DNA from 2 places in the Pseudomonas sp. GL_135 genome. Region 2 is predicted to be linked to the other one. Evidence: riboswitches for the same ligand, from Rfam matches in the RefSeq annotation. Region 2 holds a riboswitch; the other holds the start of a gene.
What was found. A riboswitch is a leader RNA that binds a small molecule or an ion and turns the genes downstream of it on or off. The one in region 2 is predicted to bind manganese.
Positions count from the first base shown of each region.

Region 1: another riboswitch for manganese. It lies ahead of AC3ISG_RS03715 (TMEM165/GDT1 family protein); the one in region 2 lies ahead of mntP (manganese efflux pump MntP).

Region 1 is NZ_CM174408.1:814,146-820,113, forward strand. Features, by position in the region: gene AC3ISG_RS03690 (1-acyl-sn-glycerol-3-phosphate acyltransferase) at 1-130, opposite strand, end outside; gene AC3ISG_RS03695 (CPXCG motif-containing cysteine-rich protein) at 345-527, shown strand; gene AC3ISG_RS03700 (putative signal transducing protein) at 527-787, shown strand; gene AC3ISG_RS03705 (SOS response-associated peptidase) at 839-1,483, shown strand; gene AC3ISG_RS03710 (M48 family metallopeptidase) at 1,638-2,456, shown strand; gene AC3ISG_RS03715 (TMEM165/GDT1 family protein) at 2,598-3,182, opposite strand; yybP-ykoY riboswitch at 3,272-3,393, opposite strand; gene AC3ISG_RS03720 (methyltransferase) at 3,433-4,431, opposite strand; gene AC3ISG_RS03725 (2-hydroxyacid dehydrogenase) at 4,530-5,495, opposite strand; gene AC3ISG_RS03730 (LysE family translocator) at 5,584-5,968, shown strand, end outside.
Region 2 is NZ_CM174408.1:3,226,187-3,232,154, reverse strand. Features, by position in the region: gene AC3ISG_RS14285 (right-handed parallel beta-helix repeat-containing protein) at 1-146, shown strand, start outside; gene AC3ISG_RS14280 (DUF1835 domain-containing protein) at 424-1,665, shown strand; gene AC3ISG_RS14275 (GNAT family N-acetyltransferase) at 1,666-2,127, opposite strand; gene mntP (manganese efflux pump MntP) at 2,353-2,919, opposite strand; yybP-ykoY riboswitch at 2,932-3,093, opposite strand; gene AC3ISG_RS14265 (ATP-binding protein) at 3,242-4,552, opposite strand; gene AC3ISG_RS14260 (LysR family transcriptional regulator) at 4,771-5,682, opposite strand; gene AC3ISG_RS14255 (ester cyclase) at 5,774-5,968, shown strand, end outside.

The sequences.
Region 1 (5,968 bases), 2.4 Mb from region 2:
GGGAGCCGGCCAGACGCGGAAATCGGAAATGCGTGAGGATCGCGAGGAACGCCTTGTCACCCAGCAGCCGATCAAGCACGGCTTTTACTTCGGTGTCGTCGTATGGTCGGATGGCATCGAATTCGCCCATCATGCTCTCTTGTCGGAAACGGCTAAGGTAAAGGAGGTCGAGTCCGGTGCAGCAGCGAGTCACGACACCGCAGGCGTGGTGCCTGGGCGGCGGCCGCTCGATAAAGCGGCTTCGCTGAAGATGTCGACTCAGGCTGATGCCCGGATGCTGAGGAATAAAGCTCGACCGGCAAACAAGTCGGCGATTATACGCAAAACTGGGCCCGGAGACTGCGATGCAGGAAATACAGGATTACGACTGCCCTTATTGCGGCGAACCGGTGGAGGCGGTGCTGGATATTTCCGGCGGCGATCAGACCTACATTGAGGACTGCCCCGTCTGCTGCCGGCCGATCATCTTCAGTCTGCAGACCGATGGGGAAGAGTGGACGCTGGACGTCCGCAGCGAGAACGAGTGATGCGCAAAATTTACGAGCCCGAACACCTGATGGAAGGCGAACTGCTGCAGTCCATGCTGGCCAGCGAAGGCATCGAGTCCCACATCACCGGGCGTCATCTGTTGGGCGCTGTTGGGGATTTGCCGGCGTTCGGGTTGCTGGGCCTGACGGTCGAGGATGACCAGGCCGAGCGGGCGCGTCTGTTGATCACCGAGTACAATGCCGCCTTTCCGCTGCCCGGTGACGAGCCAGACAGCTACCCCGATGTGTTGCTGTGCTGAATCCGGTTCGCGCGCGCCTCATTCGCTTTCAAAAAGAGTTGTGCTGAACCCATGTGTGGACGCTATGCCCTGTTTCGTTGGTCGCCTGCCTTTGCGGCCCTGCCCGGATTCCCGAGCGACCAGCAAGCGCAGTGGAATATTTCTCCTGCCGCTTCTGTGTTGATGGTTCGGGCTGCACCGGGCGAGGTCGAGCAGGGTGGTGAGCGCGGACGCGAAGTGGCGCGGGCGCGTTGGGGGCTGACGCCGCCCTGGCTGACCGACATGTCGCGCACGCCGGCCCATGCCCGCGCTGAAACCGTGGCCGAGCAGCCGATGTTCAAGCAGGCCTTTCGCGAACGACGCTGCCTGCTGCCCGCCAACGGTTTTTATGAATGGCGTGGCAGCGTCCGCAAGCGGCCGTTCTGGCTGACGCCGGCGGAAGGATCGACGCTGTATTTCGCGGCGATCTGGGAGGCCTATCCCGTCGAAGGCCACACCTACCTGAGCGTTGCCGTGGTCACGCAGTCGGCAATGAACCAGCGTCGACCGTTGATCCTCGACGAAGAAGGGCAGCGCGCCTGGCTTGATCCGGACTGCCCGCTGATCACCTTGCAGGCCTTGCTCGCCGCCCCGCAGACGCAACTGCGCGAAAGGCCTCTGGCCAATCTGGTGAATGATCCGAAGCTCAACGCACCGGAATGCCTGACCCCGTTGTAATCCGCTCTGGCCCGTTTAAATCGTCATTCCGTTATTTCGCTGCTGTTACACAGGCGCGATTTGCTTGCGGCTTTTTACATGGCAGACGGCTGGCATCTGGTGCTCAGCCTGCGTATTGCCTAGGATGGCGCGATTGTTTCAATGGAGATACGAGATGCGCAGGATTTTTGCTCTTTGTGGCGTGACGGCAGCGTTGCTGGTTGCCGGGTGTCAGGCGGTCAATACCACCACCGGCGATTCGGTGGGTGTCGAGCGCAAGCAATACATGTTCAGCATGCTGTCGACTGATGAAGTCAACCAGATGTACGCCCAGTCTTATCAACAGACGGTCAGTGAAGCGTCATCCAAAGGCGTGCTCGACAATAGCAGCGCCGAGGGCAAGCGCGTTCAGGCCATCGCCAAGCGACTGATCGCCCAGGCGCCGAAATTGCGGCCCGACGCGGCGCAGTGGCAGTGGGACGTCAACCTAATCAAGAGCGACGAGCTGAACGCCAACTGCGGTCCTGGCGGCAAGATCATCGTGTACAGCGGCCTGATCGATACGCTGAAACTCAGCGATGACGAACTGGCAGCGGTCATGGGGCACGAAATCGCTCACGCGCTGCGCGAACACGGTCGTGAAGCGATGTCCAAGGCCTACGGTGTGCAGATGGCCAAGCAGGGTGCCGGTGCCTTGTTGGGATTGGGGCAGGACAGTCTGGCGTTGGCCGACACCGTGGTCGATTACAGCCTGACGCTGCCGAATAGCCGCGCCAATGAAAACGAGGCGGATTTGCTGGGCCTCGAACTGGCGGCTCGCGCGGGTTACAACCCGAATGCCGCGATCACGCTGTGGCAGAAGATGGAAGCCCAAGGCGGCGGGTCGCAGCCAGAATTCATGAGCACCCACCCGGCCTCGTCCAACCGGATCGCCTCATTGCAGGCAGCGATCCCGAAAGTGATGCCGTTGTATCAGCAGGCACCGAAGGGCTGATCAGCGCCTGATCCCGGTAGCAGACACGGTCATGTGGGAGCGAGCTTGCTCGCGAAGAGGTCGGGACATCCGCTGCATCTTCAGCGACTGGAATGCCGTCTTCGTGAGCAAGCTCACTCCTACAGGGGTTATCGTTAGCGCCTACACCCAGCCGCTGATCTGCATCGCCTTGTACACCGCAACGATCGCCAGAACGAAAAACGCCCCCGCTGCCAGACGACGGATCAGCGTCAGTGGCAGTTTTTCCGCAGCGAAATTCCCCGCCAGCACCACCGGCACATTGGCCAGCAACATACCCAGCGTTGTGCCGATAATCACCAGCCACAAGTTGGAATACTGCGCCGCCAGCATGACCGTGGCGATCTGCGTCTTGTCGCCGATTTCCGCGATGAAAAATGCGATCAGCGTGGTCAGGAAGGGGCCGAACTTGCGCCCGGTATTGGCTTCGTCGTCGTCCAGCTTGTCCGGAACCAGCGTCCACAGCGCGGTGGCGGTAAAGCTCGCTGCAAGAATCCAGTGCAGGACGGAATCCGAGAGGTAGCTGCTGAACCATGCGCCGACGGCCCCGGCCGCGGCATGGTTGGCCAGCGTGGCTGCGACAATCCCGGCAATGATGGGCCATGGCTTGCGGAAGCGAGCGGCGAGAACGAGTGCGAGGAGTTGGGTCTTGTCACCGATTTCAGCCAGTGCGACGACAGCGGTGGGGACCAACAGGGATTCCAGCATCAGGGTTTTCCTAAGGGGCGGGTCAACACGGCTATGACACGTACAACCTCCCCGCCCCGGGTCAGGATGTTCGTGTCATAGGTCTTGTCAAACCACCGATCCGTCTGAGCGGATCTGGGGTCGCACGCACCATGGTCTGAGGACCAAGTATGTTGATGCGTGCCGGACGAGCATGGCGCTCGTGGGAGACTACTCCCCTAGGACGGAGCGGATTCTGCCTAGCCGTTTGCCGTTCGGCAAGCGCTAATTATCACGCACGTTTCGCGCGGTAAATCCGGAAACCCTGGCCCTCGGCCATGATTGCGCACGGTCCGAGATGCGACTCGATGATCGGCTGATAGCGCAGAAAGCTGTTGGCTACCAGCCGTAGTTCGCCGCCTTTTCTCAGATGTTCTCGTGCTTTTTTCAGCAGGTTTTCGGTCGCGGCGTAATCGGTATGAACGCCGGTATGGAATGGGGGATTGGTCAGAATCACGTCCAGGTCGTTCGGCGCGGCGTCAATTCCATTGCCGGTCATGACGTCGGCTTCAAGGCCATTGGCCGCCAGGGTCAGCCGGCTGCTCGCGGTGGCAAACGCATCGACATCCAGCATCGTCACATGTGTTTCGGGATAACGACGTTTCACCGCTGCACCGAGAACCCCCGCGCCGCAGCCAAAATCCAGCAAATGCCCGGCGGGAAGCCGGTCAATGTTTTCCAGCAACAGAGCCGAACCTCGGTCGAGACGGCCGTGGCTGAACACGCCTGGCAGACTCACCACCTTCAACGTGCCGCCTTCGACTTCGATGTCGAAACGTTTGGCCAGGCTGTCGAGTTCAACGGCTTGCGGAGGCGTTTCGACGGTGACTTGCCAGAGCTGGCAATGGCGGGCGCTGTCCAGTTTGCGCGTACGCCCGAACGGGCTCAGCTGGCGGGCCGCGGCTTCAATGCCACCGCGTTTTTCGCCCACCAGAAACAGCTCACGTCCGGCCAGGCGGGAAGCGAGCGCGTTAATGAGGTAATCAGCGAGGTCGCGGGCCTTGGGCAAAAACAGGACCGCAGCGTCAAAGGGTTCCGCCGGTGCTTCGGTGCCGAAGTGCACGCGCTCGGGAAAACGCGCTCCAAGGGTATCGAAGTCGCCAGCGTGCCAGCTCCAGCCACGTGCATTGGGCAGCGTGCTTAGCAGGTCGTCGGCGGGGAGGCCGGTCAGCAACAAGGAGCCCTGAAACAAATCGGCCTGCCGGAGTAACACTTCACTGCGCGGGTCCATCATCGGCTCCTCGAAAAAAAGGGCGAAGTTTAACAGGCCTGCCACGCCGCGCACGTGCCCTGTGCGGCGGATCGGCGGGCGCTGCGAAGCGCTGCGTGTCAGCTCACGACCCGGACCGGCTTGCCTTCATAAAACGCCAAAGCGTTTTCGTTGATCTGGCCGACGATGCGCTGCCGCGCCTCCTGGCTGCCCCATGCGCTGTGGGGCGTGACGATCAATCGCGGAATATCGCCCGACAGCAGCGGATTACCGTTGACCGGTGGCTCGACCGTCAACACGTCAGTGGCAGCGCCGCCGAGATGGCCGTTGCGCAGGGCATCGGCCAATGCCTGCTCATTGATCAAGCCACCGCGCGCGGTGTTCACGATGAAGGCTTTGGGCTTGAGCAGGCTCAACTCGTGGGCGCCAATCATGTCCCGCGTATGCTCGTTGAGCGGGCAATGAAGGGTGAGGGCGTCGACCTGGGGCAGCAGCTCATTCAGTGGCACGCGATCAGGGCGGGCAGGACGACCGGGAATCTGACCCGACAGCACGCGCATACCGAAGGCTTCAGCCAGCTTCGCGACGGCGCCCCCCAGTTCGCCATGGCCCAGTAGCCCCAGTGTCTTGCCTTCCAGCTCGACGATGGGGAAGTCCAGCAAGCAGAACTGCTTCGATTTTTGCCACTGGCCCAGATGAATGGCCTGTTGATAATCCGGCAAGCGGGTGGCCATTGCCAGCAGCAACATCAGCGTGTGCTGGGCCACGGAAGGCGTGCCGTAGCCCTGACAATTGCTGACCACCACGCCATGTTTACGCGCGGCGTCGAGGTCGACATTGTTGACGCCGGTGGCGGTCACCAGCACCAGTTTCAGATTCGGGCAGGCGGCGAACGTGTCGGCATTGATCATGATCTTGTTGGAAATGGCCACATCGGCGTCCTTCAAACGCTCGGCCACCTGATCGGTTGTGGTGCTGCCATGAAGCACCAGTTCGGTGAAGGTTTCACGCCACGGCGCGAGGTCGAGATCCCCCAGATCCAGAGAGGAGTGATCCAGGAAAACTGCTCGGCGTTGACTGGGCATCAGCTGTACCTTTTGCTCGGTGGGTGGGAGGCGTAATGTGACGAGCCTACCAGAGCCTGCCGCTCGCCATAACGCCTGGAGAACTTCAATGTACTGGCCCGAATTTTTAACCGTTGCCCTGATTCACCTGTTGGCCGTCGCCAGCCCCGGTCCGGATTTCGCGGTCGTCGTGCGCGAGAGCGTGACCCACGGGCGCAAGGCCGGCACCTACACCGCCATGGGCGTGGGCACCGCGATATTCCTGCACGTCGGCTATTCGCTGCTGGGGATTGGCTTGATCGTTTCGCAGTCCATCGTGCTGTTCAACGCCCTGAAATGGGCTGCGGCGGCTTACCTGATTTACATCGGCATCAAAGCACTGCGCGCCAAACCTGCCAGCGCTTCGGATGCGCCCGTGGACATCGCCAAAGGCGTACGCACCGCGCGCGGCGCCTTCACGGCGGGGTTCGTCACCAACGGGCTCAACCCCAAGG
Region 2 (5,968 bases):
GTGATTTCAACGGCGGTCTGCCTTCAAAAGCCATGGTATTTGCCGACGCCCCAGCGTTGCTGGCCAACACATCAACGGCAGCGGATGCCGTGTCAGTGGAGCTGGTAGGCGTGGCTCAGGATCATCCGGAGATGGGGCTGGTTTGACGTAACGTCAGGACCGTCCTTGCCCCTGCGCGAGCACGGGCGGTGAACCGAGGGTTGCACGCGCCGTGGGGCAATACTCACGGCGCGATGCCGTTCAATTCTGGGACCCAATTCCCGCGCCAACCTTTGCATCCTCAAGACCTTCCCGCTAAAGTCGGCCTCCGGGCGTCTGCTGCGCCTGCGGTCCGCGCGAAGGGGTTCCCCAAGGCAAGCGTTTCCCCAATCATTCATTCCAGCTCCCGGCTTGTCGGCGGACCGAGCCCTGTAAGGAGTTGGCATGCCTGCCATTAATGCGTCCCGTCAACACGGTCTGCTCGATCTGCCTGCGCTGCGTAAGCACGCAAAACGTCTGCTTAAATCACTTAAAACCGGCGAAGCCGATGACGCCCGGGCGCAACTGCGCGCAATGGGCCTGCCCGGGCCCGACTACCGGCTCGCCGACGCCCAGTGGCTGGTGGCCCGCGAGGCAGGTTTCGCCAGTTGGCCCAAATTGATCGCCCATGCCGACGCCGTCGCGTTTGCCGCCCGCCATCCGGATTTTGCGGCGACGGGGGAAGCACAGGTTCAGCACTGGCGCTGCGGCAACGACATCGAGCGCAGCCTGCGCGTTGTCGGCTTCGCAGGCTCGTTCCAGATGTTCGACGACCCGATGGTCATGGGACCGGTGCCTGCGCTGCCCGACGATGAGTACTGGGCGGTACGTGCCGCGTTTGCCGAGCAGGCGTTTGGACTGTCACCCCGTGACGTTCAGCAACGCCAGGCGATTCAGCGTGAGGCATTGGCACGCCTGAATGCCGACAGTGAACTGGTCCTGTGGTGCGAGGCCGATGCGTACGATCAGCTGTTTCTGGTGCGTTTGCTGGCGAGTCTGCCTACCGTGCCGCGCAGGCTGGAGCTGATCGAGATCAATCGCGTGCCCGGCGTCGAGCGATTCATCGGCATCGGGCAACTGAACCCGGACGTGCTCGCCTGGCTCTGGCCCCAGCGGCGCGCTATCGGTGAAGACGCTCTGGCACTGGCCCGGCAGGTATGGGCCGCCTACACCGCAGCGGACCCGACGCGCTGGGCCGAGCTCGCGGCACAGCACCATTGCGCGCTGCCGCTGCTCGGTCCCGCGTTGGCGAGACAACTGCAAGAACTGCCCGGCGCAGAGGATGGCCTGGGCCTGACTCAGCGACTGACCCTGCGCATCCTTGCGGAGAAAGGCGAGATGGCGGCCGGCAAGGTCTTCGGCCATCTCATGCACACCTATGAGCCACTGCCGTATCTGGGCGACATGATGTTCAACGCGCTGCTCAGGCCGCTCATCGAGGCGCCCCGGCCGCTGGTTCACGAACAGCCGGGCAGTGAATGGCCCAGGCGCCTTGTCCGGTTGACCGCGCTGGGTGAGCGCGTGGTGCGTGGCGAGTTGAACTGGCTTGAGCTCGGGCCGGCAGAGCGCTGGGTCGGTGGGGTGCAGATTGTTGCCGATCGCTCGCCCTGGGTGGTCAGTGCAGAAGGCCGGGTGTGGCGTCGCTGACTAAGCCGGAGATATCAGCGACTTCTCCATGATGATCGTCCGCTCCTCGCCGTGGTATTCATCCCGAACGGTCGAGTAGCCCAGTGATCGGTAGAAGCCCTCTGCCGTGATGGAAGAGGGCACGCGCAACTGAAGGACGCCGTGGGTGGCGGCGGCTGACTCAACCGCCGCTATCAACGCGCGCCCGGCGCCCTGGCCCTGGTGTGTCGGCGCGACGAATACGCTTCGGACCGTGGCCTGATCGAGGCTCGCCGTTGCAATGATCTCTTCGCCGAGAGTCGCCACGTACACCTGCCGCTGCGCCAGCAAGCGCAGGATCGCCGGCGGGGAAAAACTCAGCTCAACCTGCGCGATGACGGCTGCTGAATAGTCCTGGCTGTTGGACTCGCGCAGCGCCGCCACGATGACCTCGCTGATTACGGTGGCGTCCTTGTCCGTTGCCTGGCGGATCAGGTAGTTCATGGGGCTGTGCTCCTGCATAAAACTGATAGTCGCGACGAGTCCTGCCGCCTGAAGTGTGCACTGGACGTCATCGCGAAAATTCCTTGATTGCTCCCATGGCCGGGCAATTTTCTTTAAGTCCACCCAAAAAATATTGGGTTTGGGCAGTTTTGCCGAATTTCTTTTAATTGGGAGCACACCTTTGCGCGGCCTTCAGTGACAGGAGGGCGCGCCTGGCCCCTGCGGTTACGCCGCGGACAAGTGCTCGTACAGGATCGTCGCGCCAACCAGCATCAGCACGATGCCTCCAATGATTTCCGCGCGTTTGCCCACCACGGTCCCCAGCACGCGGCCCAGCATCACGCCAATCGTGACCATCACCGTTGTCGCGACGCCGATGGCCGCGGCAGCCACAAGGATATTTACATTGACGAAGGCCAGGCCAACGCCCACGGCCAGCGCATCAATGCTGGTGGCGAAGGCCGTCACGGCCAGTATCAGGAACGAGTGCTGGTTGGGTTTTTCATCTTCGGCGTCCTCATGCTTGAGGCCGTTGTAGATCATGTGCACGCCAAGCACCACCAGCAGGGTGAAGGCGATCCAGTGGTCCCAGTTCTTGACGTAGGACGTGGCGGCCTGGCCGATGCCCCAACCGATCAGCGGCGTGATGCCTTCGATCACGCCAAAGATAACGCCGGTGCGCAGCGCTTCGATAAAACGAGGCTTATGCAGGCTTGCGCCTTTTCCGATGGCCGCTGCGAAAGCGTCTGTGGACATGGCCAGAGCAAGAAGGATGAGGGAAATCGGGTTCACGGTTATGTTCCAGTCGGGCTGTGAGTCAACGACGCAACCACACGCCCGACTTTAGGCATGGATGCATCGTTGGTCTCGCCAACCCGAAGGTGTTCGTGCCACGGCAGGCCGCCGAGAATGTTGACACGAACGCTCTGGGACAATGAGTCCAGAGCAGGCTACTCCCCAACAAGGGCCGCCACTATAGCGCTTGAATGTAAAAGAAATGTCGTCGCGTATGATTTTGCTTCGGCCGGGCAGGGGGCGGACCTGTGTACCGCCACGTACAGGACAAATCGTTACGGGCCGAAGCGGCACGCTTGCGCATGCGATGTGATGGCGGCTATACCGCTTCCGATGTCGCGATACAGCCCAGGATTCTCAGGTACAGGCTCACGGTCGTACCGGCGCCGGGCGCTGTGTCGATGCGCGCATCGCCGCCAGATTTGATCGCAAAATCCCTGACTTGGGCCAACCCCAGCCCCGTACCTTCGCCAACCGCTTTGGTCGTAAAGAAGGGCTCGAACACCTGGTGGGCGACTTCGGCAGTCATGCCGGGGCCGTTGTCCCGAACACTGACGACCAGGTAGTCGCCCTGCTGGAGCGACAGATCATCTTCCACGTGCACCCATCGGGTAGACACATGAACCTGACCGGAACCCTTGAGCGCATCGCGCGCATTGGTGAGCAGGTTCATGACCACGGCGTGGAGTTGGGCCTCCATGCACAGCACACCCCAACCCCACTCAGCGAAATCGAAGCTCAGATCGATGCGTTCGCTCATCGAGTGGCGCATCAGCGACTGCGCCGCGTGAAGGCGTGCGGTCACGTCGATACAGATGAGCTCAGGCCCGTCACCGCGTACGCTGGACATCAAATAACTGATGAGCTGCCGACCTTGCTCTACGGCTTGCAGACCGGTCTCGGCGAAGCGCTCGACGTCGGTAGGCCGGCGGGAACGCAGGCGGGTCATTTGAAACGCAGCGCTGACGCTCTGCAGCAAGTTGTTGAAGTCATGGGCAATGCTTGCGGTGAGCATGCCCAGCGATGAAATGCAGCGCGAGTTCTGCAGCAGCGGGGTCACTTCGCTGGGGTTCTGCTCGGCTTGCTTGAACTGTTCCTCAAACTGCGCGAGCTGCCGTGCGCGCTGCTTGCCCAGCAACCGGGCTTCCAGCAAGGCAGCGGCTTGCCGGGCCAAGGCCTGCAACGCAAGGGATTGACGTTCGCTCAGCTGCCGGGTCTGGGTATCGATCACGCAGACAGTGCCGAGGGCGACACCGCTTTCCGTAACGATAGGGGCGCCTGCATAGAAACGAATGTAGGGCGGGCCGAGCACCAGCGCGCTGGAAGCGAAGCGAGGGTCCAGGGCGGCGTCTTCAACCACCAGCACCTGCGCGGGGTCGAGAATCGCATGGCCGCAGAAGGCCAGATCCCGATGGGTCTCCTGCACGCCGAGGCCGATGCAGGCCTTGAACCACTGGCGATCTCGATCCACCAGGGACACCAGCGCAATGGGCGCGTCGCACAGGGTGGTGGCCAGTAGAACGATGTCGTCGAATGCCTTCTCGCTGCCGGAGTCCAGCACATCCAGGTGCTCGAGGGACAGGGCGCGCTCTTCCTCGTTGAAAGGAAAGGGGGCGGGATGATGGGACATTGATAATCTGCGTGGAGAAAAAAGGGATCGTGCATCATGCGCTGTGCCTCTTCGCCCCGCAAGGGGACCGCTCTGTCGCTGGTCGGCGCGGTCCAGAGGCTTTGTGCTCAACCACGCTCGCAATCGCCCGCCGTTTCAATGTCGGGCGGCGTGCGTGGTGTGTACATGACAGGCGACACCGGGCGCCCGAGGGACGTCATCACTACGCAAGCTGTCCTTCAAAGCCCCGCTGCCACCGATTCGATCATGCCGCGCAACCATTCCTGAGCCGGGTTCCCATTGCCACGACGATGCCAGATGAGATGAAAGGTGATCTCCGGCAGGGCTACCGGCGGCGGGAACAGGATCAGTTTTCCTCCCGTTGGCGAGCTGAGGGCAATGCGTTTCAGGACGGTGGCGGTCATGCGGGAGGACGCGACGATCGCCGGCACTGCAAACATCTGTGGCAGCGTCAGTGCCAGGGTGCGCTGTTTGCCCAACTGAGCCAGCGCCTGATCCACCAAGCCGTGTCGTTCACCCTCGGGCGAAACCAGTACATGGGGCAGCGAGAGGTAAGTGTCCATGTCCATGCCGCTCCGGGCTGCCGGATGGCCATGGGCGATGAGGGTGACGAACACGTCACGCAGAATGGGTCGCGTGAAAATGCGACCGTCTTGATGGCTCGGCAATACACCAATTGCCGCATCAATCACTCCCGCATCCAACATGTCCACGGCATGGTCGCGGTCATTCACTGCGTGAACGTTGATCGACAGGTGTGGCGCGTGTTCGCTCAAGGTCTGCAGCAGCGTGGGAAGCAGCACGAAGGCGGGATAGTCCGACAAGCCGAGATTCATTGTGAGCACGGCGTCGGCCGGAACAAAACCAGGCATCGTCAACAGCGCAGCTTTGATCTGGCTCAGCGCCTCGGCGACAGGTTGGGCCACCTCACGGGCACGGGGCGTTGGAAGGAGGCCGTCAGGGCTGCGCAAAAAAAGCGGATCGCCCAACAGCTTGCGCAAGCGCGAAAGCGCCGCACTCATGGCCGGTTGGCTGACGCCGACCTGGGTGGCGGCGCGCGTGACGTTGCGCTCGTCCATCAGGGCATTGAATGCGGCAAGCAAGTTCAGATCGATGCCATGAAAATCCATAAATCAAATAAACCTATATACGAGCCATTTGTTATACGGATGGTAGCCCTGCGCTCACACTCTCGCCACACCCCACGACGAGAGCAGCCTCATGACAAACGCAGAACTTGCCACCCGCCTGCACACCGAACGCCAGGCCGTTGAAACCCTCTACCGCGCGTTCAGCGAGAACAATCCCGACCTCGTCGACAGCGTGCTGGCTGCCGACTGGGATGACATCCCCCTGGCACCCGGGCAAGGCCCAGGCCCCGAGGGCATCAAACCAATTATCCGCAGCCTTGCCGAC